Regions from separate parts of the Streptomyces sp. R33 genome, predicted to be linked through region 2. Evidence: riboswitches for the same ligand, from Rfam matches in the RefSeq annotation. Region 2 holds a riboswitch; the other holds the start of a gene.
The links. A riboswitch is a leader RNA that binds a small molecule or an ion and turns the genes downstream of it on or off. The one in region 2 is predicted to bind guanidine.

Region 1 (10,229 bases), 4.7 Mb from region 2:
TCGGCGACCAGACGGACAACACCGACCTCAGCAAGGCCGTCTCCTCCATGACGACGGCGGTGAAGAACGTCCGCACGGCCATCGAGAACGGCAACCCGAACCCCGACATCCAGCCCGTCGCCGACGCGGCGAAGGAACTGTCGAAGGTCTGCACCCCGGGCTGAACCGCCACCCGCCCGGAGGGGACCGGATAATGGGCGGCATGACCAGCCGCCTGATCCTCGCCACCCGCAACGCGGGCAAAATCGCCGAGCTCCACGCCATCCTGTCCGACGCCGGCCTGCCGCACGAGCTGGTCGGCGCGGACGCGTACCCGCAGATCCCGGACGTCAAGGAGACGGGCGTCACCTTCGCCGAGAACGCCCTCCTCAAGGCCCACGCCCTGGCCCGGGCGACCGGCCTGCCGGCGATCGCCGACGACTCCGGCCTCTGCGTGGACGTCCTGAACGGCGCCCCCGGCATCTTCTCGGCGCGGTGGGCGGGTACGCACGGCGACGACAAGGCGAACCTGGACCTGCTGCTGGCCCAGCTCGGCGACATCGCCGACGAACACCGCGGAGCCCACTTCGCGTGCGCGGCGGCCCTGGCCCTCCCGGACGGCACCGAACGCGTCGTGGAGGGCCGCCTCCTCGGCACCCTCCGCCACGCCCCCTCGGGCACCGGCGGCTTCGGCTACGACCCGATCCTCCAGCCCGAGGGCGACACCCGCACCTGCGCGGAACTCACCCCGGCGGAAAAGAACGCCATCTCCCACCGGGGCCAGGCCTTCCGAGCCCTGGTCCCGTTCGTCCGCGCCCTGCTGGGCTGAGCCGGGGCCTGCCACGCCGAAGGCCCCGGCTCACTCGCGTGAGTCGGGGCCTTCGTTCAGTGTGCGGCCGGAGGGACTCGAACCCTCAAGGGATTTCTCCCACAACTACCTAAAAGTTGCGTGTAGGCCAATTCCACCACGACCGCGACATGTCGCCCAAATCGGACATCGGATCTGGTTGACTGCGGCTAGTCTACGACTGCCGGGGTCTGACGGTCGACAACATGGCGCCGCCGGCCTCCCCGGCACCATGTGTTCGTGACGGCATGGCAGTTAGGGCACAGCAGCCGCAGGTTCTCGCGACGGTCGTCGCTCCAGTCACCGTTGATGTGGTCGACCTCCAACGTCATGGGGCGCCCGCCCCACACTGGAGGCGTCCCGCACATGTCGCAGCAATCGGGAACGCCGACCTCACGCAGCGCCCGCCGCAGCAGGTGGGTGCGTGTCCGCCGCTTGCCGTCATGCCTGATCAGGATGTCCGCCGCGGACTTCATGGGCACCGGCCCCCGTTTGCCGCGCTGATGGGCCTGTCCGAGGAAGTGGGCAGTGGAGAGGCCCTCTTCCTGGATCCAGAGTTTCAGGGGGCCGTGGTGGCTTCCGGACACGGGGCGGCCCAGTCGGCGGAGAACCTCGGCCAGAGAGTGCGAGGCGGCAACCGCCGCACGCAGTTCCTCCCGGTCCGGCTTGACCCGGAGCCTGCGGTCCCGGCGCTCGAAATGGGACACGTCGATGCCGAAGTGGCGACATCGCTCCAGCAGGTACCGGCCGAGTCGGGGGTACGGCTTTATGTTGAGCAGGGAGATGACGTCCTCTATGCAGCCGGCCCGTTCCGTCGCCTCGGCCAGGACTTCGCGCGTGTAGCGGTTCCCGGCGCTCATCGGCGGCGCCCCTTGGCGCGACCGCGGTATGTGTCTGTTGTGGAGTGGCAGTTGGGGCAGAGCAGTCGCAGGTTCTCGGGCAGGTTGTTCCGCCAGTCGCCGTCCACGTGGTCCACCTCCAGCGGCAGCGGGTAGCCCTGCCAGGTCGGCCGGATGCACATGTGGCAGACCTCGGGAACGCCCAGTGCGGTCAGAGCCTGTTTCAGCTGCTCGCTCTGTGCCCGCCGGGCGTGGGAACCGTCCTGCTTGACCAGAAGGCTCTCCGGGGTCCGCCGGGTCTTGGGCCGTCCTGCCGGTGAGGGCAGTGTGAAATGGGAGATGTCTATGCCGAATGCCTTGACCCGCCTGCTGATGTGCGTGTGGTTCCCACCGACGACTTCGAGGCCGAGGTGTCGCAGGACCTGGCACATGTTCGTGGAGTCGGCGACCGCCGCGGCCAGGATCTCCTTCGTCCACTTGACGGCGTCAGCCCGCTCGAAGTGCGACGTGTCCACCCCCAGGCGCCGCATCCGGTCATGGACATAGCGTCGCGAGCCGCCCTTCGGGTCCACTCCCAGTTTCTCCAGCGCCTCGCTCAGCGTGCGCGACGTGCTCGCCGCTTGCGCGAGGCGTTCCTTCGTGTACGGGCTGATCGGCATGCCGGCCCCTCCGTTCCCGGCCGCGTGTGCGGCTCTCGTACGGAGAAACGGGTCGATAGTCGGACGGTTACGGGCCTGTTCGTCCGATAAACGGAGCGGCCCGCACCGGTTTGTCGGTGCGGGCCGCTGGTGCGCAGGGCCGGCCGGAGTCAGATGCCCAGGTCCTTGATGATCTTGGCTACGTGGCCCGTGGCCTTGACGTTGTAGAGGGCGCGTTCGACCTTGCCCTCCTCGTCCACGATCACCGTGGAGCGGATGACTCCGGTCACCGTCTTGCCGTACAGCTTCTTCTCGCCGAACGCGCCGTACGACTCGAGGACCTTCTTCTCCGGGTCGCCGACCAGGGTGACCTTCAGGTGCTCCTTCTCGCGGAACTTCGCCAGCTTCTCCGGCTTGTCCGGGGACACGCCGATCACGTCGTAGCCGGCCTCGGCCAGCACCGCCAGGTTGTCCGTGAAATCGCAGGCCTGCTTCGTGCAGCCCGGTGTCAGCGCCGCGGGGTAGAAGTACACGATCACCTTGCGGCCCTTGTGGTCGGCGAGCGAGACCTCGTTGCCGTCCGCGTCGGGCAGGGTGAAGGCGGGGGCGGTGTCGCCCGGCTGGAGTCGCTCGCTCATGTCAACAGTCTCCTCGGGAGGGGATCGGTACGGTCCGAGACTAAGCTGACAGACTGTTCATGGCGGACTACGCCCCCATGCGACCACGACCACGACGACGGAGGCAGCGCGGTGCCGGAAGCCAGGACCCCCGCACAGATCGAGGCGGACATCGTCCGCCGCCGCGAGCAGCTCGCCGAGACGCTCGACGAGATCGGCGTGCGCATGCACCCGAAGACGATCATCGGGGACGCAAAGGCAAGGGTCGCCTCGACCGTGGACCACACCGCCGGGCGTGCCGTCGTCGCCGTGAACCGTGTGCTGACGGATGTGCGGGCGAGCTTCCGTTACGACGACGGTACGCCGCGTCCCGCGCGGATCGCGCCCGTCGCGCTGCTCGCGGCGGGTGTGATCGGCCTGCTCGTGGTGTCGGCGCGGCGCAAGCGCTGATGACCCTGCGGCGCACGGGTGGGGCGCGGACGGGTAGGTTCGTGGCGTGAGCGACAACACCAACACCACCACCCACGACAAGCTGCCCATCCGCATGCTGCACGACCGCGTGCTCGTGAAGTCCGACTCGCCGGAGGGCGAGCGGCGCTCGGGCGGCGGCATCCTGATTCCGGCCACCGCTGCCGTGGGCAAGCGGCTGGCCTGGGCCGAGGTGGTCGCGGTCGGGCAGAACGTACGCAGCGTGGAGCCGGGCGACCGGGTGCTGTACGACCCAGAGGACCGGGCCGAGGTCGAGGTGCGGGGTGCGACGTACGTGCTGATGCGTGAGCGGGATCTGCACGCCGTGGCCGCGGAGCGGCTGGAGGGGTCCAAGGACTCCACCGGGCTGTACCTGTAGGAGCCCGTAGGGATCTGTAGAAACCTGTAGAAACCTGTAGAAACCTGTAGGGATCGATCGTCGAAGGGCCGGTGACCGGGGTCACCGGCCCTTCTGCACGGGCTTTGCTACGGTGGTGGGGAACCCCCGACGAGACGCGCCGTACCGGGTAGCCGTGGCTGTAGGACAAGACGACGCACCCCGTTCGCTCTCGTTCCGGAGGTGCCCGTCATGGCCTGGGTTCTGCTTCTCGTCGCCGGTCTGCTCGAGGTCGGCTGGTCGATCGGCATGAAGTTCACGGAGGGCTTCACCCGGTTGTGGCCGAGCGTGTTCACCGGTGCCGGGATCGTCGCGAGCATGGTGCTGCTCTCGTACGCCGCCAAGAGCCTGCCGATCGGTACCGCGTACGGCGTCTGGGTGGGCATCGGTGCGGCCGGGGCCGCGGTGCTGGGCATGGCGGTGCTGGGTGAGCCCGTCACCGCCGCCCGTGTCTTCTTCGTCTGCCTGCTGCTGGTCGCCGTGGTGGGGCTGAAGGCGACCTCCGGTCACTGACCTCTCCCCCCCCGTACGGGTCAGTCCCGCGATTCCGGTTATTCCAGGTACTCCGACGGGGGCCGGCTGCGCGGGCGGCCGCCGGTGACGCCGCCCAGGGCGCCTGCGGTGGTGCCGGCCGTGGTGCCCGATGCCGTTCCTCCGGCGGTTCCGGTGGTCCCGGTCGTCGTCCCCGTGGTGGCGCCCTCGTTGCTCCGGCCCCCGGTGGTGTCGCCTTCCGTGGTCCGGCCCTCGGTGTCCTGCCCCTGGTTGCGGCCGCCCTGGTCCTCGTCGCCGTCCGGCGGTGTCGGCCGGTTCGGGCGGTTCGGCCGGCTCGGCGGCGGCGGGGATTGCGGGGTGTCCTCGTCCGGCGTCGGCTCCGGGCTGCCCGGGACGAACGGCGGCGGGGACGGGGCGGCGCCCGGCTGGAGTTCGAGGTCGAAGTCCAGCGGGTCGCTGCCCTCCAGGGCGGTCTTCGTGTACTGCGCCCAGATCCGGGCCGGGTAGCCGCCGCCCCCGATCCGGGCCTCGCCGAGAGCCCCGTACAGGGATTCCAGGGCGCCGGTGTCGGGGTCCTGGCCCATCATCGAGACGACCGTGACCAGGTCGGGGGTGTACGCCGCGAACCAGGCGGAGCGGTCCAGTTCGCCGGTGCCGGTCTTGCCGGCGGCCGGGTGCCCGGCGGCGAGGGCGGCCGTACCGGTGCCGTTGTCGACGACGCTGACCAGCATGGACGTGGTGGTGTCGGCGGCTTCTCGGCTGACGGCCTGCTTCGGGGTGCGGTCGGGCAGGGGGATGCTGTCGCTGCCCTTGGTGATCTTCTCGACGAACGTGTACGGGGTGTAGCGGCCGTGGTCGGCGAGGGTCGCGTAGGCCTGGGTCATGTCCAGGACGCTGGCCTGCATGGTGCCGAGGGCCATGGCGGGGCCCGCGACGAAGTTCGGGGTGTTCTCGGGGATGCCGAGGTCGATGGCGGTCTTCTTGACCTTGGCGGTGCCGACGTCGACGACCATCTGGGCGAAGACGGCGTTGACGGACAGGTCGGTGGCGGTGTTGACGGTGATGTTCCCGTACGACAACTGGCCCTCGTTCTCGGGGGCGTAGGGGGTCCGGGTGCCGACGACGCGGCGCTTGTTGTCGCCGTTGTAGACGGTGTTGGGGGTGATCAGGCGGCCGTCCTGGGTGCGGGAGTCGTTCTCGACGGCGGCGGCGAACACGAACGGCTTGAAGGTGGAGGCCACCTGGTAGTCGTGGCGGGTCGCGTTGTTGACGTACTGCTTGGTGTAGTCGATGCCGCCGTACATGGCGACGACCTTGCCGGTGGCCGGGTCGATGGAGACCCCGCCGGCCCGTACGACGCGGTCGGCCTTGCGCGTCGCCGGGTCCAGCTTGTCGGCCATCTTCTCGTCGACTGCGTCGACGAAGGCGTTCTGGCGGCGTTTGTCGATGGTGGTGGTGATGCGGTAGCCGCCCTTGGCGAGGGTCTTCTCGTCGAGGATCTTGCGCTCGACGATGTGGTCCTTGATGGCTTCGACGAGGTAGCCGCGCTGTCCGGAGAGGCCGGCGGCCGGGCGGACCTTGCCGGGTTCGGGGAACTGCGTCGCGGTCCGCTCGGCCGCGGGCAGCCACTGCTTCTTGACCATGCCGTCGAGTACGTAGTTCCAGCGGGCGAGCGCGCGGGTGCGGCTCTGGGGGTGGGCGACGACGTCGAAGGCGCTGGGGGAGTTGAGGAGCGTGGCGAGGTACGCGCCTTCGGCGGTGGTGAGTTTGCCGACGTCCTTGCCGTAGTAGGCCTGGGCGGCCGCCTGGATGCCGTAGGCGTTGCGGCCGAAGTAGCTGGTGTTGAGGTAGCCCTCGAGGATGTAGTCCTTCGATTTCTCGCGGCCGAGTTTGATCGCGATGAAGAACTCCTTGACCTTGCGCTTGATCGTCTGTTCCTGGCCCAGGTAGTAGTTCTTGACGTACTGCTGGGTGATGGTCGAACCGGATTGGGTGCCCTTGCCGGTCGCCGTGTTCCATGCGGCGCGGATCATCGCCTTGGGGTCCACGGCCCGTTCGGAGTAGAAATCCCGGTCCTCGGCGGCGAGTACGGCTTCCTGCACCGTGCGGGGGATCTGTGAGAGGGGAACGTTGACGCGGTTGACCTCGCCGTCACGGGCGAGCTGGGAGCCGTCGGCGTAGAGGTAGAGGTTGGACTGGGCGGTGGCGGCGGCGTTGGCGGGCGGGATGCGGACCAGCAGGTAGCCGGCGACGAGGGCGCCGATGACGAGCAGGGCGAGCAGCAGGACGGTGCCGAGGACCATGCGCCAGGTGGGGACGAGGCGGCGCCGGCCGGTCCGCTTCCGGTTCCGTTCGGCCTTGTTGGCGGCTCTGCGCGACTGCCTCTCGCCGGAAGGCTTCTGCGGCTTCTGCGGCTCCTGCGGCTTGTGTGCCGACGGCTGCTGCGCGGGAGGTGTTGTGGGGGTGTCCGGGTCACGAGGGGTCCAGCCCGGTGGTGGTGACTGGTCGCTCATCGCCAGGACTCCTCGACGCCATACGAAATATCCACATCTGTACTCCGTGCTGTCTACCCGATGACCGCTCATTCCGCTTCGGACGGGCGTAAATCGGTCGCGTGGATCGCCCCTCCGCACTAAGCTCGCGCGCTTTGGCCGACGTAGGAACGACCGGGGAAATCGGAGGGATACGGTGCGCCAGGCAACGGCTCGCAGAGCGTGGCTCTATCCGGCCGTCGCGGCCGGCGGGTTCCGGCGCTACGCCACGTACGGGACGGCGACGGCGGCAGGGGTGTTCACCAACACCGTCTTCGGCTTCATCCTCGCGTACACGTACGTCGCGCTGTGGGAGGAGCGGCCCGGACTGGGCGGTTACGACCAGGCGCAGGCGCTGACCTTCGTCTGGGTGAGCCAGTCGCTGCTCGCCGCGGGCGCGCTCATCGGCGGCGGCTTCCAGGAGGAGATGCAGGAGCGCATCCGTACGGGTGACATCGCCGTCGACCTGTACCGGCCGGCCGATCTGCAGTTGTGGTGGCTGGCGGCCGATCTGGGGCGCGCCGGCTTCCAGTTGCTCGGGCGCGGGGTGGTGCCGCTGCTCGCGGGGGCGCTGGCGTTCGAGCTGGCGCTGCCCGCCGATCCGGTGCGCTGGCTGCTGTTCCTGGTGTCCGTACTGCTCGGGCTGGTCGTCAGTTTCGGGATCCGGTACCTGCTGGGGCTGGCGGCGTTCTGGCTGATGGACGGGACGGGGATCAACGTGATGGCCGTCGTCGTCACGATCTTCTGCTCCGGGATGCTGCTGCCGCTGACGGTGTTCCCCGGCGGCTTCGGCGAGGTCGTCCGCGTGCTGCCGTGGGCGGCGATGATCCAGGTGCCGCTGGACGTGCTGATGGGCGAGCACGCGGGCGCCGGGGGCGCGGTGCGGGCGCTGGGCTTCCAGGCGGGATGGGTGCTCGTACTGCTGGGCGCGGGGCGGCTGTTGCAGTCGGCGGCGACGCGGAAGGCGGTGGTCCAGGGTGGCTGAGACGGCGGCGTCGGGGTCGGTGGCGTCCGAGTCGGTGGCGGCTCCGGCGCGGCGGCCCGGGCGGCCGATGGAGGTACCGGCGCGGAACCGGGCGGTGGAGGGGCTGCGCGGCTACGGGCTGATCGTGGCGATGTGGGTCCGCTCGACGATGACGTACCGGACGTCGTTCCTGCTCTCCACCTTCGGGAACGCGGCGATCACGCTCCTCGACTTCGTCGCGATCTGGATCATGTTCTCGCACGTGGACGTGCTCGGCGGTTTCACGCTGCCCGAGATCGCCCTGCTGTACGGGTCCGCCTCGGCCTCGCTCGGGCTGGCGGACCTGCTCCTCGGCAATACGGACCGGATCGGCGTCCGGATCCGCGACGGTTCGCTCGACACCATGCTGGTGCGTCCGGTCCCGGTGCTCGCGCAGGTCGCGGCGGACCGCTTCGCGCTGCGGCGGGTGGGGCGGATCGGGCAGGGACTGGCGGTGCTGGTCTGGGCGGTCTGCGCGCTGGACGTGGAGTGGACGGCCGGGAAGGTGTGGCTGATGCCGGTGATGGTCGTGGCCGGGGCGGCGATCTTCGGGGCGGTGATGGTGGCCGGGGCGGCGTTCCAGTTCGTCGCCGGGGACGCGGCGGAGGTGCAGAACTCCTTCACGTACGGCGGCAACACGATGCTCCAGTACCCGCCGACGGTGTTCGGGAAGGACCTGCTGCGCGGGGTCACGTTCGTCGTGCCGCTGGCCTTCGTGAACTGGCTGCCCGCCCTGTACGTGCTGGGGCGGCCCGATCCGCTGGGACTGCCGGGGTGGGTGGCGTTCCTGAGCCCGCTGGTGGCGGTGGTGGTGTTCGTACCCGCGTCGCTGGTGTGGCGTGCGGGTCTTCGTTCGTACCGGAGTACGGGGAGCTGAGCGGCTGTGGGCACGGATGTGCTGATCGAGCTGGACGACGTCGAGAAGGTCTTCGACGTGCGGCGCCGGGTGGGCCTGCTGCGGCGGGAGAAACGGCAGGTCAGAGCGGTTGACGGGATCAGCTTCGAGGTGGCGCGGGGCGAGGTGGTCGGCTACATCGGGCCCAACGGCGCCGGGAAGTCGACCACGATCAAGATGCTGACCGGCATCCTCACCCCGAGCGGCGGCCGGCTGCGGGTCGCGGGCATCGACCCGGCGCGGGAGCGGATGCGGCTGGCGCACCGGATCGGGGTGGTGTTCGGGCAGCGGACCACGCTGTGGTGGGACCTGCCGCTGAAGGACTCGTACGGGCTGATGCGGCGGATGTACCGGATCCCGGCGGCGCGGTTCGAGGAGAACCTCGAGCACTGCGTGGACCGCCTCGACCTGGCCGAGCTGCTGGACGTTCCGGTACGGCAGCTTTCGCTGGGCCAGCGGATGCGCGGGGACATCGCGGCGGCGCTGCTGCACGATCCGGACGTGCTGTACCTGGACGAGCCGACGATCGGGCTCGACGTGGTGAGCAAGGCGAAGGTACGGGGCTTCCTGCGGCAGTTGAACGCGGAGCTCGGCACGACCGTGCTGCTCACCACCCATGACCTGCAGGACATCGAGCAGCTGTGCGAGCGGGTGATGGTGATCGACCACGGGCGGCTGATGTACGACGGGGCCCTGGCCGGCCTGCACTCGATGGGGGAGGGCGGCGGGGAGCGGACGCTGGTGGTGGACCTGGAGCGGGAGCTTCCGGAGATCAGCGTGGCGGGGGCGCGGGTGGTGAAGGTGGACGGCCCGCGGCAGTGGCTGGCGTTCCCGGCGGGGACGTCGGCGGCGCCGCTGGTGGCGGAGGTGGCGGCCCGGTACCCGCTGCTGGACCTGTCGGTGCGGGAGCCGGACATCGAGGACGTGATCGCGCGGATGTACGCGGGGCGGGGGTGAGGGGCCCCGGGGGCGGGGGCTTTGGGCTCTGGGGGCCGGGGGCTCGGCGGGCCGGGGGCTCGGCGGGGCCCGGGGTAGGGGATAAATCAGGGGCGAGCGGGGGTCGGGTCCAGGGCTGGGCCATACAACTCCCTTGCGTGGCTGCATAGGCTGTTCCCCATGACTGACGAGCGGCCGGAGAAGCCGTTGCCGGAGCTGAGGGCGTCGGACGCCGACCGTGACCGGGTGGTGGAGCGTCTGCGGGACGCCGTCGCCGAGGGCCGGATCGACATGGAGGAGTTCGAGGAGCGGCTGGAGGCGGCGTACAAGTCGAAGACGTACGCCGAACTGGAACCACTGACCCGCGACTTGCCCGCGCCGGGCGGCGCCCCGATGGCGGTCGCGGCGCCGGCCCCGGTGCCTGCTCCGGGGGACCGCTCGTGGCCGTCCAGGATCGGCGGCGCCGGTCTGCCCGCGGGATCGTCGCCGGCCGTCGCGGTCATGTCGTCGTTCCAGCGCAAGGGCAACTGGACGGTGCCCGCCCGCCTGGACGCGGTGGCGTTCTGGGGCGGCGGCGAGCTCGACCT
Region 2 (10,229 bases):
CACGTACCACCAGCAGCGGCGCGCCGACGGAACCCTGCCCGGGTTCCGGGCCGTGTCCGGGTTCAGCGCGAAGAGCCGCTGGGGTGCGACGAAGGTGTCGGTCACCGCCATGCCCGACGGGTCCGCCCAGCTGCTCAGTTACGGCACCGACGGCGCCATGTACCACTGCGTTCGCGGGCGGGACGGTACGTGGACGGCCTGGGGCCGCCTGGCCGGGTACAACGGTGCCGCGACGTTCTCGGGTCCCGCCCTGGCCATCGCCGGCATGCCCGACGGTTCCTCCCAGGTCCTCGCGATCGGGCTGGACGGGATGGTGTACCACCAGCAGCGGCGGCCCGACGGCTCCTGGACCGGATTCCGGCCGCCGCGGGGCGTCACCACCCCCACCATGGGCGCCAGCGCCATCGGAATCGCCGGAACTCCGGACGGCTCCGCCCAGGTCGTGGCGGTCGGGCTCGACGGCCGGATCTGGCACAACGTGAGGAGGCCGGACGGCTCCTGGACGCCGTTCGCCCAGATTCCCGGTCCGAACGGGAGGGACCCCTTCCCCGCAGGGCAGGTTCGCATCACCGCCCTGCGTGACGGCACGACGCACGTGACGGCCGTCAGCGCAGGCTGAAACCCGTTCGTCAGAGTGTCCACACGAACCGAGTCAGCTCATCTTGTTACGGTTGTGCCCTTCTCGAAGCAGGCCGAACTCCCGTCAGGCTCTGGTCTCCGTCGCTCGGAATCTACCGGAAGGGAATTCGTGAAGCGGCGACAGCAATTCATGGGCGCGCGTCACCGTTGGTGGGTCCTGGGCGGGATGACCTGCGCTTCGGCGATGATCGCCATCGATGCCCTGGTGGTGTTGGTCGCCCTTCCCACCATCCAGCGGAATCTGGACGCTTCGGCTACCGGAGCGCAGTGGGTCATCAATGCGTATCTGCTCAGTTTCGCCTGTATGAGCCCGCTCGGCGGACGCGTCGGCGACGTCTTCGGGCACGCACGCGCCTTCCGCTACGGAACCGTGCTGTTCGTCGTGGCCTCGATCGCGGCGGGTCTGGCCCGGTCCGAGGCCTGGCTCATCGCCGCGCGCGCGGCCCAGGGGGCCGGTGCAGCGGTCCTCCGGCCCGCCTCCCAGGTGATCATCGTCAAGGAATTCGGACGCGGGGAGCGGGGCCAGGCCATGGGCATCTCGTCCAGCGTCTCTTTGCATCAGCCCGGCCTGGAGCACCGCGCTCAACGGCACCGCCACGCGGATGCGCGGCAGCGCGGCGGGGTTGTTGCAGACCGCCCGGGAGATCAGCGCAGCGCTGGGTCTGGCGGTCATGGGCGCGATCGTTGCGAATGTACAGGGCGCGCGGCTGAGCCAGATCCTCCGACGGGACGGCCGTATGCCTGCCGACCGCTTCGACCAGGTCGAGCGCTCCATCGGGAAGACGGTCGCGGCGACACAGCAGGGGTCGCCCCTGCCCGCCGGGATCCCCGCCGACCTGGTCCCGGCTCTCAAGGCTGCGGTCACCACCGCCGTCTCGGCCGCGTTCTACGCGGGCGCGGCAGTGCTGGTCACGGCGGCCGCGGCAGTTGCCCTTCTCCCCGGGAAAGCGGAATTCTCCGGGTCCGGCCGTGGCCAGGACGATCCCGCGTGACCGCTGCCGATCGCGCAGCTCCTGGAGAAGGAACTCGCGGTCTCCCGCCCGTACGGGCGGCGCGCGCAGGCACCATCGCACCGCGGCTGATTGTGGTGCTCCTCGCCATGGGTACGCGGAGCCGGCCGGGCGTACGGTCACCTTCCGGCCATCAGGGTCGGGTGAGCCGCTCGCTTCCCGGAGGTGTCCGTGAACTCGTTCCTTGGCAGGCCGGGCGTGCGCGGCAGGGCCGCTGCCGTCCTTGCTGCGGCCCTCTTGGGGGCTCTCGTCGCTGTACCGGCACCGCGGGCGACCGCGGTGCCGCCCGTGCCGGGCGAGCTGAAGTCCTATGCCGTCGACGGGGTCTACAGCGCCGGCATCTCGTCCGGGGGTTATATGGCGACCCAGTTGCACGTGGCCTATTCCGGTACGTTCGACGGCTCGGCCGTCTTCGCGTCCGGCCCGTACCACTGTGCGCGGAACAACCTCGACACCGCGTTGAACGCCTGTATGAACACCACCCAGGACCCGCAGCTCGCCCAGCTCGAGCAGACCACGGTCGACCGGGCGGCACAGGGCGCGATCGACGATGTCGCGGGGCTGTCCGGTGATCCGGTCTACCTGTTCAGCGGAACGGGCGACGCGACGGTCAAGCAGCCGGTCGTCAGCGCGCTGGCCGACTACTACGCCCACTTCGGAGCGAACGTCCTCTACGACAAGGGCACCGCCGCGGGCCACGCCTGGATCAGTCCTCTGGGGCCGAATGCCTGCACGGCCACGGCCACCCCGTTCATCAACAACTGCGGGATCGACGCCGAGCGGACCTTCCTGGGCCATCTGCTCGGCTCCGTCAAGGCGCCCGCGGCCGCACCGGGCGGCTCGCTCATCCGGTTCGACCAGAACCGGTACGTACCCGGCGGGCGGGCCAAGGCGGTCTCCATGGACGAGACGGGCTTCGTCTACGTGCCGCAGAGTTGTGCGAACAACGCCACCTGCAAGGTGGTCGTCGCCTTGCACGGCTGCAAGCAGGGGTACTCGTACCAGGGCTTCGGAACCACCTTCCTCGACAAGGCCCACCTGAACGAGCACGCCGACACGAACGACCTCATCGTGCTCTACCCGCAGGCCATCCCCACGACGACGCTGGACAACCCCAACGGCTGCTGGAACTGGTGGGGCTACCTCGGCGATTCCGCCTACTCCCGGCACGGCGGCAAGCAGATCGAGGCGATCATGTCCATGGTCCGCGCCCTCGGCGGCGGGGGCGGAGAGACACCGCCCGGGGGCGGCAGCGTGACACTGTCCAGCATCGACGCGGAGGACGGCTACACCAAGGCGGCGGCCGACGGCTCCGGCGCCGCCGTGGGCACCCTGGAGGGTACGTTTGGCCTGGCCCTCGGGCGTGGCACCGACGCCAAGTTCAACCGGACGGTGCTGTCCTTCGACACGTCCGCCATCCCGGCGGACAAGACCATCACCCGGGCCTACGTGACGCTGACCAGGAGCAGCGGCTCGGGCGACCCCTGGGCGAGCCCGGTCGGCAACCGCCTCCTCGTGGACGTCCAGAACGGCTGCCTGGGCGGCTGCTCCGTCGCCCCCTCGGACTGGGCGGCCCCGGCGACGGCCCAAGGGGCGGCCGAGGTCGCCTCGTTCACCACGGGCAGCAAGGCGTCGACGAACCTGAGCCCGGCGGGGCTCGGCGCGGTCAACCGGTCCGGCCGGACCCAGATCCGGCTGCGGTTCGAGCGGAACCAGACCGCCTTCGCCCATCTGTTCGTGAACAGGAACACGCGGGCAACGCTGACCGTCGAATACCGGTAGCCGTCCGCCCCGGCCCGCCGTGGGGGGGCCGACGGCGTTCGTCAGCCGCCCGCCAGCGCCAGCTTCAGGAAGGTGACCTCGGTGCCCGGTCTGAGGTCGATCTCCTCGTCCAAGTCCCGCACCCGGCGGTTGTCGACCATGACGAGGAAACCGCTGCGCCGGAACGCGGTGAGCGCCAGGGCCGTGCACGCCTTCGGATCGACGGCGTCCCTGGAGACCCGCAGCCGGATCAGCTCACGCAGTGCGAGCCGGTCCTCGGCGATCTCCACACCCCGGCCGCGGGCGCCGCGCGCGGCGGTGGTCTCATCGGTGAACGTCACCATACTCATGCACCGCACCGTACGAGCCGCCACTGACAACGGCCGGACTGCCCGGCCCGCCGGCGCTCGGCCGCGGACCGGGGTGGGGAACACGAAGTCCGCTGTCAGATGGTCCAGCGCAGCACCGCCCCCAGACCCCCCGACGGCCCGGGCACACCCGCCGGTACGAGGAGCACCTCGCTGCCGGCCGCTGCCGCGGACCGCAGGAGCGCGTCGTCGGCCCGGGCCCGTACGGGCTTGTGCACGCCCATCGCCTCCGCCTGCCCGCGCTGCACCGCGACCTCGTCGACGCCGGGACCGATCCACACCTCGCGCGCCGCGTCGGAGCCGTCGGGGCTGAGCAGCAGCGTGGCCACCTGGTGGGTGCGTACGGCGTCCACGACGGCCGGCATGCCCTCGGCCGCCTCACCCGGACCGGTGTCCACCGTGGACTCGCGGTGCTCGCCGGGCCGGCCCCGGCCCATGCGGAAGCGCTCCAGGGCGCTCTCGAGCCGCTCGCGGGCGAACTTCTCGCGCACCTGCGCGATCTCGCGGTCGAGGGCGGCCTTCGAGGCGCCGGGCGACCTGCCGCCGCTGTCGACTTCGACGGTCATCGCCCGCATCTGCTCGGGCAGCTGGTTGCGGACGGCCCGGCGCTCGCGGGGATCGCCGGTCAGCACCACCAGATCGGCGCCGCTCTCCGGCCACTGCCGGGCGAGTTCCGTCGCGATGATGCCTGCCGTCTCGTTCCAGGCGTTCTCGACCTTGTTCCGGTAGTGCCACTCGTACCGGTCCGCCGGGATGCTGCGGTGCCCGCGGCCCTGCCACTCCCGGCCCTGGGCCTGGCCCACGGCCTCCCGGTGATGGGCGTCGCGCAGCTCCAGATCGGCGCCCGTGTGGTCGATGTACGCCACCAGGCAGCTCGGCTCGTCGCCGCGCAGGCCGGCCAGCGGGGCGACGTGCGGCAGGAACGACCAGGTCGCCCCGGTGGCGGCCGGGGACGCGCCGAGCGGGATGTCGAGTACGACCTCGGCGCCCGCGGCGAACAGCGCGCGGCCGGGCGGTGCCCCGCTGACGGGTTCCCCGGCGAGCCGGTTCACCACGGCCCGGACGGTGTATGCGTCGGCGCCCGCGTCGATCAACTGGGACGCGACCTCGCGCTCACGGAGCTTCTGTATCCGCTGCGCGTCCTCGGTCGCCCGGGTGGTCTCGATGTATACCGAGGCCCAGGGCCCTTGGCGGGCGAAGAGAGGTTTGAGAAAGCCGAGTTCCATGATGTCCCCCAGGGGGTTCAGGAAGGCTTTTCGGGACGGCGTGACGATGGCGGCGCAGAACGGCACACCACTTCCAGGATGCCCTGCCCACCCGTCGCGTGCCCGCCGACCGGCCGGTCAGCCGCAGCAGCACGCTCGCCCGTACGGGACGGACCTTGGGGCCGGTCGGCTGGAATCCGGGTCCGGAGCGGTACGGGGAGGGCCGCGGGCGGGGAAGACGGCGGCCGTGACCGGAATTCAGCTGACCAGCTCCGTTTTCGCAGACCACACGGAGATCCCCCGCCGCTACAGCGGCGAGGGGGAAGACGTTTCGCCACCCCTGACCTGGACGGCCGCCCCCGATGGCACGGCGGAGCTGCTGCTCCTGTGCGAGGACCCGGACGCGCCGGGGCCCAGTTTCCTGCACTGGCTGGTGACGGGCATCGATCCGTGGACCGGCGGGGTGGAGGAGGGGCAGGAGCCGCACGGCGGGACGTCCTGGCCCAACGGGTTCGGACGGCCGGGCTGGGGCGGACCGATGCCGCCGCCCGGGCACGGGCCGCACCGCTACTTCTTCCGCCTGTACGCGCTGTCGCAGCCGGTCCGCCTGCACGACCGGCCCAGCGTGGACGCCGTGCACGGCGCCGTGCACGGCAAGGACCTCGCGAGCGGCACCCTGGTGGGCACCTATCAGCGGCGCTAGGGACTCCCCTCGGGGTGCACCGTCAGGCCGGGCGGTCGGCGTTGGCGTCGGCGTCGGCGTACCGCAGCAGCGCCCCGACCCCCTCGTCCAGATCCAGGTCGTCCGCCGGTACGACGACCAGTTCCGCGGCGGTGCCGACGAGGGCCCGCACCAGCGCCTCGGCGGCGGGTTCCTCGTGGGGCGCCCGTACTCCGAAAGTGATCAGCTCCTCCTCGGTCAGGGCGAGCTGGCTGGGCTGCGGACCGGTCCACAGCCGCAGTGACGCGGCGGGCAGGTGGTTCAGCAGCAGCGCCGCGACCTGGCCGCGCTGGAGGGCGGCCAAAGTGGCCTCCATCCCTTCCGTCGCGGGTCCGCCCAGGGCCCGGCGGCCGATGAAGATGTTCACTAGGTCGCGGTCGTGCGCGGCCATCCGGCCGCGGAAGACGCTCTCGAGCTGTGGCTCCAGCAGGGCCCGTCCGGTGTCCGTCGGGGTGGGGCCCCCGACCCGTACGACCTTGCCGCTCAGGGCGTGCGGCAGTCGGCGGACCAGGACGTTGCCCGCCCACGCGTCCCCGCCGACGACGACGGCGTCGGCGTGGGTGCGCCGTGCCCAGGCGTCCAGCCGGTGGCCCAGCCGGACGGCGCTGTGGTGCCAGGAGGCCACCGCCACCTCGTGGTGCAGCCGCTCACCCGGGGTCACCGTGGAGGCGGGCCAGGTGCCGGACTCCGCCTCCACTCTCACCCAGCCGTGCGTCTCGGCCGTCGGCAGCCCGCCGTAGTGCACGACCACCGCCAGGTAGGGGATCTCCGGCAGATGCTGGGTGACCAGCGGCATCGCATCCGGCAGGGTGCTGTAGCGGGCCGAGTCGCGGGCGGGCGGCCTGGGCAGTTCCCCGTCCATGACGAGCGAGCCGCTGGCCGCGAAGATCGCCTGCCCGTGCGTTCCGGGCAGCTCCGCGTCCGCGCCGACCGCCTCCTCCAGTGCGCCGAGCAGCGCCCGGTCCGCGCCCTGCCGGGTCAGGTCCGCGCGGAGCCGGCCCCAGCGCAGGGCGACGGACCGGTCGGGCTGCGCGATGTCCCGCGAGGTGTCCAGGTACACCGAGGCGAACGGGCCGGACGCCGTGTACAGGGGTTCCAGGAACGACAGCCTCATTCCTCATCACCATCCCCAGGCGACTCCCAGGCGTCCCCCCTTCCGATGATGCGCGCACCGGAGGCTCGGAAGGCAAGCCGGACACGGATCACCCCGGCGGGCGCGCAGCGGCGGGCGTGGGCCTGTGGCCCGCGGTGCTCCGCGCTCGCCGGAAGGAGGGCCCCGCGCCACCCGCCAACCTCGTGGAATCGCCGCGCCGACGGACGTATCAGGCGGGGGTGCGACGCGCGGCGGTGTTTGCTGGCGGCAGGAAGGACCCCGTCCGCGGGGGCCGCGATCCGCCAGGAGGAACCGGAAGCATGCAGTTCGCACAGATCATCGACTTCGAGACCGAACGCATCGACGAGGTCCGAGACCTCCTGCGCGGCTACGAGGAGCGGGCCCGATCGACGGGCCGGACCGGTACCCCGGTGTCCCGCACCCTGCTCAAGGACCGGGCCAATCCCAACCGCTACCTCGCCGTGGTCCAGTTCGAGTCCCACGAGGCCGCGATGGCCAACAGCAACGCGCCGGAGACGAACGAGCTGGCCCAGCAGCTCTCGGCCTTGATGACCAGGCCGCCGGTCTACACCGACTGCGACATCGCGGACCACCAGACCATGGGCTGACCCGGCTGCGTCAGCCGGGGGTGGGGGCGGGTGAGGAGGGTCACCACTTGTGGCGGTCCCGGCGGGCCCGCTCCCGTTGCTAGATTGTCCGGCGGCCCGGTACCCGAGGCCCCGGACGAGATGCGCCGTACCCGGTCATGCACGACGACGCGCCAGGCGCCGTCCCACCGGCAGGCGCCGACGCGCTGTCCGGCCCCGGGCGGCGTTCCCTCGTCGCACAGATGGGCTGACCACATGACCGTGCCGCTGACCCGCACCCTCTACCGGACGACCGCACACGCCAGCGGGGGACGTACCGGATCGGTGGTCACCGACGACGGGCGCCTCGACGTCCGTCTGGCCCCGCCGCGCAAGAAGGTGCCCGGTACGACCAACCCCGAGCAGTTGTTCGCGGCCGGGTTCGCCGCCTGTTTCACCTCTGCGCTGGCCGAGGTCGCCGCCGAGTTCGGGGCGGATGCCTCGGCCGCGCGCGTCGCGTGCGAGGTACAGCTCGGTACCACCGACACGCCCGCGGGCTACGGTCTCGCGGTCGGCCTCACGGTCGGCCTGCCGGGGTGGAAGGCGGCCGATCTGCTTCCCCTGCTCCACCGGGCGGACGCGGTCTGTCCCTACTCCCAGGCGGTCCGCGGGAACATCGAGGTCTCGCTGCAGGCCGTGGACGACACCGCCGCCGTCGATGCCTGAGCCGGCGGCGGGCGGGCCGGGCATCCCGGTGCCCGAGCGGGGTGCGTGGCTGCGGCGCGGCATCAGCCGCAACGGCGGGCCCCTGGTGGAAGACCGCGAGGTGGTGTGGCTGCAGGCCGGTCCGTACTTCGCCGACAGCCGGGGCTTCGCCGGCGTCACGTCCTTCGACGGTTCGCGCGTGCGCTTCCACCACCTGCAGGGCGAGCCCGGCGAGGACACGGGCACCTTCCGGCGGGAGGGTGCGAACCTCATCGAGTGGGGCACCAACACGGACGGCAGTACGTTCCTGGAGGTCTGGACCCCACTGCCCGCCGCCCACGGCGACACCGGCTCCTGGGCCGGTACCGGCTACCACGTGGTGCGCGTCGGCCGGCATCTCGTACACGTCGATTCCCGTGCGGGCACGTACTGGCGGACATGAACGGACGTGCCGGAAGGCGTCCTTGAACGCTTTCCGGCACGCTGCCGTCACGCCGTCACGTGCCGTAGTACGCGGTGTGGATCGTCAGGTTTTGAGTTGCGTGACTTCAAGCCATGCGGTGGGCGGAGCCCCGCCGGAACAGGTGGTGGACGGCAGCGCCCAGGGCGGCGCCGAGAGCGGGTGCCACGAGGTAGATCCACAAGGCTGCGGTGCTTCCCGACATCAGCGCGGGTCCGAACTGCCGGGCGGGGTTGGCGGCGCCGCCGCTGAGGGGGCCCAGGACGGCCACGATCGCGCAGATGAGAACCGCCAGGGCCCAGGGGAACCATCGTTCGCGGGCCGGGCGGGTGAGGAAAAAGCCGATCATCAGGGTGATCACGACCAGGCAGCCGCCCTCGGCCGCAAAGACGGCCCAGCCGTTCCACGACGGCGCCGCAGCCGCCGCGCCGTAGCCGACCCGGGCGACCGCCGGCCCCCAGGCCAGGCGGGCCAGAGCCGTCCCGGCGACCGACCCGCCCAGCTGCGCGACGACGTACACCGCCACGCCCCGGCCGGGGAAAGCCCCCAACAGCCACAGCGCGAGCGTGATCGCGGGATTCATGTGACCACCCGAACGCCGACCCCACGGGGAGCGGATCAGCCCGAAGACGGCTGCCCCGGCCAGCGCACCCACCACGAGGAGGGCCGACCGGACGTGTGCCAGGGCGAGGGGGGAAGCCGGATCGAGTACCCAGCGGATGGCCGTGACCACGGCGAACATCAGCACCGCGGTCAGGGCGAACTCGTACAGGGGGTAACCGCGGCGCTCGGGCTCCGTTGGCCCGGGCGCCGGGCCGGAACCCGTGTGTGTTCCGGGTGGAGCGGCCGGGGAACCGGAACCAGACATCTCGCCTCCGCTCATGGTTCTCCCGTCGATCGGGCGCCCTCGGCGCTCGGGTGCGCGCGCCCGTGGGCGCCTCCAGGAAGCGTGCGGCACTCCACGGCTGCAAGGTGCGCGTACACGCCGACGGGCGGGGTGGGATGCCCCGCGTTGGCCGGTGGCACTCCGCCTTCCGGCGTTCGCCCTACCGGGCGCCGACCGATGCCCGGGCCGGGGAGGGGGACGCGGTCATGACGGGTGCGGCTCCGCTCGTGGGGTCGAGCTGGGCCTCCATGTCGTCGAGGGCGCTGCGGACCGCTGCAATCCGCAGGCGGAGTTCGTCGGCGGCCTCCGGGAGCGGCTGTGCTGCGTGCCCCGCGGGCGGCTGCCAGGCGGTGACCTGTTCGGTCCGGTTCGCCGCCGCTTCCATCTCGCGCGCCTCTTCCAGGGCGTTGAGTACGACCCCGATCAGCACGTTGACCAGGACGAAGGAGGCAAGGAGCACGTACGAGGCGTAGAAGAGGATGCTGAACGGGGAGACCGCCAGTCCGGCGTGAACGGCATCGCCCAGGCCCTCCAGCGTCATCAGCAGGAACAGCGTCAGTCCGGCCCGGCCGAGGGAACCGTAGTGCTCCGGGTCGTGCCCGGCGAAGCAGATCCAGCCGATCATGGCGTAGACGTACAGGATCAGGGCGCCCACGAACAGGAAGCTGACCGTTCCCGGCAGACTGCGGCCGACGGCGACGAGCAGGACCCGTAGCTGCGGCATGAACTGCGCGGTGCGCAGTACCCGCGCCAGCCGCAAGAGGCGCAAGAGGGTGGTGTTTTCCCGCAGGAAG

Region 1: it holds a riboswitch for guanidine, as region 2 does, so the genes downstream of both, AB5J51_RS24875 (multidrug efflux SMR transporter) here and AB5J51_RS03735 (Ohr family peroxiredoxin) in region 2, are expected to answer to the same signal.

What each region holds. Positions count from the first base shown of each region.
Region 1 covers NZ_CP165727.1:5,420,828-5,431,056, forward strand. The annotation lists gene AB5J51_RS24835 (hypothetical protein) at 1-164, shown strand, start outside; gene rdgB (RdgB/HAM1 family non-canonical purine NTP pyrophosphatase) at 203-808, shown strand; tRNA gene AB5J51_RS24845 (tRNA-Leu) at 871-954, opposite strand; gene AB5J51_RS24850 (HNH endonuclease signature motif containing protein) at 997-1,686, opposite strand; gene AB5J51_RS24855 (HNH endonuclease signature motif containing protein) at 1,683-2,324, opposite strand; gene bcp (thioredoxin-dependent thiol peroxidase) at 2,474-2,941, opposite strand; gene AB5J51_RS24865 (DUF3618 domain-containing protein) at 3,053-3,370, shown strand; gene AB5J51_RS24870 (co-chaperone GroES) at 3,465-3,767, shown strand; guanidine-III (ykkC-III) riboswitch at 3,869-3,947, shown strand; gene AB5J51_RS24875 (multidrug efflux SMR transporter) at 3,978-4,298, shown strand; gene AB5J51_RS24880 (transglycosylase domain-containing protein) at 4,337-6,790, opposite strand; gene AB5J51_RS24885 (ABC transporter permease) at 6,966-7,793, shown strand; gene AB5J51_RS24890 (ABC transporter permease) at 7,861-8,688, shown strand; gene AB5J51_RS24895 (ATP-binding cassette domain-containing protein) at 8,695-9,663, shown strand; gene AB5J51_RS24900 (DUF1707 domain-containing protein) at 9,823-10,229, shown strand, end outside.
Region 2 covers NZ_CP165727.1:719,958-730,186, forward strand. The annotation lists gene AB5J51_RS03690 (CehA/McbA family metallohydrolase) at 1-619, shown strand, start outside; partial or broken gene AB5J51_RS03695 (MFS transporter) at 824-1,129, shown strand; gene AB5J51_RS03700 (hypothetical protein) at 1,377-1,631, shown strand; gene AB5J51_RS03705 (PHB depolymerase family esterase) at 1,821-3,431, shown strand; gene AB5J51_RS03710 (MoaD/ThiS family protein) at 3,473-3,760, opposite strand; gene AB5J51_RS03715 (hypothetical protein) at 3,856-5,004, opposite strand; gene AB5J51_RS03720 (YbhB/YbcL family Raf kinase inhibitor-like protein) at 5,231-5,686, shown strand; gene AB5J51_RS03725 (hypothetical protein) at 5,709-6,818, opposite strand; gene AB5J51_RS03730 (putative quinol monooxygenase) at 7,118-7,426, shown strand; guanidine-III (ykkC-III) riboswitch at 7,517-7,580, shown strand; gene AB5J51_RS03735 (Ohr family peroxiredoxin) at 7,661-8,110, shown strand; gene AB5J51_RS03740 (hypothetical protein) at 8,103-8,531, shown strand; gene AB5J51_RS03745 (MIP/aquaporin family protein) at 8,638-9,417, opposite strand; gene AB5J51_RS03750 (ion transporter) at 9,596-10,229, opposite strand, start outside.